DNA from 2 places in the Variovorax humicola genome. Region 2 is predicted to be linked to the other one. Evidence: riboswitches for the same ligand, from Rfam matches in the RefSeq annotation. Region 2 holds a riboswitch; the other holds the start of a gene.
What was found. A riboswitch is a leader RNA that binds a small molecule or an ion and turns the genes downstream of it on or off. The one in region 2 is predicted to bind glycine.

Region 1 (3,165 bases), on a different contig from region 2:
AGCGCATCGCGCACCGGGCCCGGGCGGTCGTCGAATTCGGTGGCGCCGCTGATGTAGATGCAGCCCGAGTCGATCTCGACCGAGGTGCGCTTCATCCAGTTGTCGAACATCGCGCGCAGACGGGGCAGTCCGCGCGGCGCCGACATCGCGGCATAGAACACTTCCTGCTCGAAGCGCGAGTGATACTCGCGGACCACGGAGATCTGCAACTCTTCGCGCGAACCGAAGTGGGCGAACACGCCCGATTTGCTCATCTGCGTGAGTTCGGCCACGGCGCCGATCGACAAGCCCTCGAGCCCGATCTGCGCGGCCAGGTTCAGCGCGGCGTCGACGATGGCAGCCTTGGTTTGCTGGCCCTTCAGGGCGGAGCGCGAGGACTTGGCCGAGGCGGCGGAGATGGGCATGGGCGGCAATTAATAATACGAACGGTCGTGCTATTTTGTAGTGGATTCGTTTCGAAGAGAAGCGCAAAGACCCACTAGATTACCGGGCTATTGGGCGTCGAAGGCGAATTTCTGGCGTCGTTTCGCATCACCAATGGCCACAAGCAAAGGCGCCGATTTCATCGGCAGCAAGGCGTTGCACCGGGTGAGCCGCGATCGCTCCGGCAAGGCTGCTCGGGCCTTGCTCGTCGAGATCCTTTTCACCGAAGTAAGTGGATCAGATCAAGAAAGTCTGCGCCAGTCGGACCCAATAGGCCGCCCCCAGCGGCAAGGCTCGGTCGTTGAAGTCGAAGCGCGGGGTGTGGAACAGGCAGCCTCCATCCTCGCCGGTCCCGTTGCCCAGCACCATGTAGGCGCCGGGAACTGCCTGCAGCATGTAGGCGAAGTCTTCGCTGCCCATGGTGGGCATCCGTTCGCGGACCTTGTCGGCACCCAGCAGGTCCACCGCCACCCCCCGAGCGAACGCGGTCTCGTCCGCATGGCTGACCAGCACCGGATACTGCTGGCGGTAGTCGACCTCGCACTTCAGGCCATAGCTGTCGGCCTGCGCGTGCACGAACGCCTGCAGCCGCCGTTCGATCTGCGCGCGCACCGCGGGGTCGAGCGCACGCACGCCGATCTTGAGCACGGCCTGTTCGGGCACGATGTTGTAGACCTCGCCCGCCTGCATCGCCCCCACGGTGACGACGGCGGCCTGGTGTGCGCTGATTTCGCGTGAAACGAGGCTCTGCAGGCCCAGCACGATGCTCGCCGCGCACTGCATCGGATCCACGCCCTGATGCGGTAGCGCGGCGCTGGGGATCCTTTGCTTCTGGACCCTGCAGATAGTGAGCGCTGCTCTTTCACCAAGCTCTAACCATGGAGCGACCCTTTGAAGGCTGGATCACGTCGCCGGCAAAGCGCGGCAGATGGCTTCACAGGGACGCTTCTTGAATAGGGCACGATAGGCTGCGGTCATGGGTTGCAGCGCCAGGACGGTCGCGCCATCGTTGCGCCGTGTGTTGATCACCAGTGCATTGGCACCGGTTTCCCAGGCGGCCAGACTCGTCAGGCCCAACACCCACAATGCGCTCGCCGCGCCGGTGTCTCCAAGTCTTTCGCACAAGTCGCAGCCGACCTTCACGTTGAACAATTGCCGGCATTGACTCGCCGATCGCGCCAGACCTGGGCCCGCACTGAGCTTCGCGTGGTAGCGCAGGGACAGATCAAGGTCAAAGTGGCAGGCTTCAATTGCTTCCAGTTGCCGCCTTGGCACGTCCGAAACTAGAATCGCCGATTGCAGGAGAGCGAGCGACCGCGGTCGCTCCACCGAAGGCGCAAACTCCCATGAACGCTCAGGTCGGCCCCGTGGCCATGTACTGCATCCATCGATATCGCCGTCTGGAGAGCCATCAGGCCCACGCCTGATGCACCGAAGGAGCAACACCCTGGCGGGCGCCAAGGTCGAAACTCTCAGGTACCAAGGACAGGGGGAGCGGCTTTTGAAATCACTTTCAAAGGACCTCTCATGCGCGTGATCGTATTGGGCGCCGGCTTGCTCGGCGTCACCTCGGCCTATTACCTCCAGAAGCTCGGCCACGAAGTCACCGTGGTCGACCGCCAGGCCACACCGGCCGCTGAAACCAGCTTTGCCAACGGCGGCCAGATCTCCGTCAGCCACGCCGAGCCGTGGGCCAACCCAAGCGCGCCGATCAAGGTGTTGCAATGGCTGGGCAAGGAAGACGCGCCCCTCCTGTTTCGCATCCGTGCCGACATGCGGCAGTGGATGTGGGGCTTGCAGTTCCTGCGCGAATGCACGCCGGCGCGCACCCGGCACAACATCGAGCAGATCGTGCGCCTTGGCACCTACAGCCGCAGCATGCTGCAGGAACTGCGTCGCGAAACCGGCCTCGGCTACGACCAGCGCACGCAGGGCATCCTGCATTTCTACACGACGCAAAAAGAGTTCGATGGCGCCTTGAAGCCGGCCGAGCAAATGCGCGCATTGGGCTGCGAACGTGTCGTCATATCCGCCGACGAAGCGGTAAAGCTCGAGCCGGCATTGGCACACATCCGTCCGCAACTCGCCGGCGCCACCTACACGGCCGAAGACGAATCGGGCGACGCCAACCGATTTGCGCGCGAACTGGTCAAGCTCTGCGAAGTGGGCGGCGTGAAATTCCTGATGAGCCACACCGTGACCGCGATCCGCGAAGCCGGCGGCAACATCGAGCACGTCGAAGCCACTGACATCGAGGGCCGCTTCCAGCGCCTGCAGGCGGACGCGTATGTGATGGCGATGGGCTCGTTGAGCCCCATCTATGCCAAGCCGCTGGGCATCGACTTGCCGATCTATCCGGCCAAGGGCTATTCGGTGACGCTGCCGGTAAAGGATGCGTCGAAGGCGTACCAGGTCTCGCTGACCGATGACGAGTTCAAGCTCGTGTTCTCGCGCTACACCTCGGAAGACGGCCGCGGCGACCGCATGCGCATTGCCGGCACGGCCGAGCTCAACGGCTACGACCGCGACCTGAACCGCGTCCGTTGCGAGGCGATCGTGCGGCGCGTGGAACAACTCTTCCCGGGCGCCGGCGACACAACGCGCGCCCAGTTCTGGACCGGCCTGCGCCCCGCAACGCCCAGCAACGTGCCAATGATCGGCAAGACGCGCCTGCCCAACTTCTTCCTGAACACCGGCCACGGCACACTGGGCTGGACGCATGCGTGCGGCTCGGGCAAGTCG
Region 2 (3,165 bases):
TACGTGGGCATGTAACCCCGCGCGCCCTTCACGCCGGAACGCTCACGCCAGAACGCGCCTTGCCGGCGCGTTTTTTGTTTGTGTCAGCGCGTTTCCTGCTTCACACGGGGGAGGCGATGCGCTATGACATCGCTTTGAGCTGGCTGGACAGGAGAGCAACGAATGCAAATCGTGATCACCGGCGGTGCTGGCTTTCTGGGCGTGCGCCTGGCGCGCAGGCTGCTGGCGAAAGGCGCAATCGGGGTCGGCGGCGGCAAGGAACATCGCATCGGCATGATCACGCTGGTCGACCGCGTGCATCCGCCGCGCGACCTGGCCGACCATCCCCGGGTCAACCTGATCGTCGGCGACCTGTGCGAGTTGCTGGCCCCGGACAGTCCACAGCGGGCGCTGCCGCCAGAGACGGCGGTGGTCTTCCATCTGGCGGCCGCCGTCAGCGGCGAATCCGAGAAAGATTTCGAACTCGGCATGCGCAGCAATTTCCTGGGGACCTATGCGCTGCTGGAAGCCTGCCGCGCCCAGCACACCCGGCCGCTGGTCGTGTTCGCGAGTTCCCTGGCCGTGTTCGGCGCGCCGCTGCCCCATGTCATCGAGGACGATACGCTGCCCACGCCCCAGACCAGCTACGGCACCCAGAAGTTCATCGGCGAGCAACTCATGGCCGACTATGGGCGCAAGGGCTTCATCCACGCGCGCAGCGTTCGCCTCATGACGGTGTGCGTGCGGCCGGGCGAACCCGATGGCGCGGCGTCGGATTTTCTCAGCGGCATGTTCCGCGAGCCGCTGGCCGGCCGGCCAGCCCGTTGCCTGGTGCCGCCTGACACGCTGGTGGCAATCTCGTCTCCCGCGCGCGCCATCGAGGGGCTTGTTTGCGCCGCGAGCGCGCCACACGGCAAATGGGGACCCCGCACCGCCGTCAACCTGCCGTCACTGTGTGCCAGCGTGGACGAAATGGTGCAGGCGCTGTATCGCATCGGTGGTTCAGCCGCAATCGACCTGCTCGATATCCGGCCTGACCGCGATGTCAGCGAAATCATCAGCGGCTGGCCGGGCCGCTTCGAATGGGTGCGCGCACGCGAGCTGGGCCTGTACGCCGACGAGAGCATCGAAGCCATCGTGCGCGACTACGTCCGTGAAAATCCCGAAGCGGTGAAGCTCGCCGTCGCGGCCTGACAGTAGAATTCCGGCGGTCAGGAGAGCGCCTCGGTTGCCGGGGCCGCCGAAGGCGCAGGCCCCCGAAAAAGCACGGGTCCGAACGCTCAGGCAAAAGGACTGACGAGGCGCCCGCTCCAATGGGCGTTTTCTTGCTGGAGAGAGGCCGCGCAACCAGGCGGTCCACCGAAGGAGCAAACCCCGATCGTGGGGCGAATCTCTCAGGTAAAGCGGACAGCAGGAGTGGCCCGTGGCATTGCCATGGAACTCGACTGCCCCACTGGAACAAAGCCTCATGGCCACTCCATCCGACACCGCCGCAGTACTCCTCAAGACGCCGCTGCATGCCCTCCATGCCGAACTCGGCGGCCGCATGGTGCCCTTCGCGGGCTACTCGATGCCGGTGCAATACCCGACCGGCCTGATGGCCGAGCACAAGCACACGCGCGAAGCCGCCGGCTTGTTCGATATTTCACACATGGGGCAGCTGCGGCTTGTCGGTCCGGAAGCAGCGGCGGCCTTCGAAACGCTGATGCCGGTCGACGTGATCGGACTGGCGCAGGGCAGGCAGCGCTACGGCCTGCTGCTGGACGACAACGGCGGAATCCTCGATGACCTGATGTTCTTCAACGAGGGCGACGACTCGATCTTCGTGATCGTGAACGGGGCCTGCAAGGCGGCTGACATCGCCTACATCACGGCCAGGATCGGCACACGGTGCGAGGTGCGGCCGCTGCCGGACCACGCGCTGATGGCGTTGCAAGGCCCGCAGGCGGCGGCGACGCTGGCGCGCCTGTCCCCGGGCGTCGAGCGCTTCGTTTTCATGACCGGAGGCTCGGTGCGGATCGGCTCGATCCCGGCTTTCGTGACCCGCAGCGGCTATACCGGGGAAGACGGATTCGAAATCTCGGTCGCCGCAAGCGATGCCGACGCCCTCGCCCGCCTGCTGCTTGCGCAACCCGAGGTCAAGCCCATCGGCCTCGGCGCGCGCAACTCGCTGCGCCTCGAAGCCGGCCTGTGCCTCTACGGCAGCGACATCGACACCACCACCACGCCGGTCGAAGCCTCGCTCAACTGGGCCATGCAGAAGGTGCGCCGGCCCGGTGGCGCGCGCCCGGGCGGCTTTCCGGGGGCGGACAAGATCCTGGCGCAGTTGGCGGTGGCGGCCGACCTGGCCGGACACGTCGACCAGAAAACGCTCACCCGCAAGCGCGTCGGCCTGGTGGCGCTGGAGCGTGTGCCGGTTCGCGACGGCACCGAGCTGCAATCCTTCGAGGGCCACGCCATCGGCAGGGTGACCAGCGGCCTGCTGGGCCCGACGGCCGACCGCCCGATCGCGATGGCCTACGTGGCCACGGCCTTCTCCGAACCCGGCACCCGCATCCAGGCCATCGTGCGCGGCAAGCCCGTGCCGATGGAAGTGACCACCATGCCCTTCGTGCCGACCCGCTACTACCGCGGCTGATCTTCTTTCTTGCTTTTCTCAGGAGCTTTCATGACTGTCAAATACACCAAGGACCACGAGTGGGTCCAGTCCACCGGCGGTGATGCCGCCACCGTCGGCATCACCGTGCATGCACAGGATGCGCTGGGCGACGTGGTGTTCGTCGACCTGCCCGAAGTCGGCAAGACCTATGCACAAGGCGAAGTGGCCGGCGTGGTCGAGTCGGTCAAGGCCGCGGCCGATGTCTTCATGCCCGTGTCCGGTGAAATCTCCGAAGTGAACGAGGCGCTGCGCGCCGACCCTTCGCTCGCCAACAGCGACCCGCTCGCGGCCGGCTGGTTCTTCAAGGTCAAGCTCAGCGATGCCCTGCAACTCGATGCGCTGATGGACGCCACCAGCTACGAGAAATTCTCCGCCGAGGCTTGATCGACCGCCGTGATGTCCAACGCCCTCCCCACCCTGCGTCAACTCGAGAACGCCGATGAGTTCGTCGCGCGCCACATCGGCATCGAACCGGCCGATGAGGCGCGCATGCTGCCCGTCATCGGCCACGCCACCCGAGCGGAGTT

Region 1: linked by a shared signal. The riboswitch ahead of WKW80_RS18375 (D-amino acid dehydrogenase) and the one ahead of gcvT (glycine cleavage system aminomethyltransferase GcvT) in region 2 are both predicted to bind glycine.

Annotation. Positions count from the first base shown of each region.
Region 1 is NZ_JBBKZV010000011.1:14,122-17,286, forward strand. It holds gene WKW80_RS18360 (TetR/AcrR family transcriptional regulator) at 1-404, opposite strand, end outside; gene WKW80_RS18365 (M20/M25/M40 family metallo-hydrolase) at 661-1,269, opposite strand; gene WKW80_RS18370 (hypothetical protein) at 1,327-1,752, opposite strand; glycine riboswitch at 1,814-1,922, shown strand; gene WKW80_RS18375 (D-amino acid dehydrogenase) at 1,951-3,165, shown strand, end outside.
Region 2 is NZ_JBBKZV010000040.1:25,103-28,267, reverse strand. It holds gene WKW80_RS32930 (electron transfer flavoprotein-ubiquinone oxidoreductase) at 1-15, shown strand, start outside; gene denD (D-erythronate dehydrogenase) at 163-1,173, shown strand; glycine riboswitch at 1,182-1,285, shown strand; glycine riboswitch at 1,298-1,400, shown strand; gene gcvT (glycine cleavage system aminomethyltransferase GcvT) at 1,448-2,617, shown strand; gene gcvH (glycine cleavage system protein GcvH) at 2,648-3,022, shown strand; gene gcvP (aminomethyl-transferring glycine dehydrogenase) at 3,035-3,165, shown strand, end outside.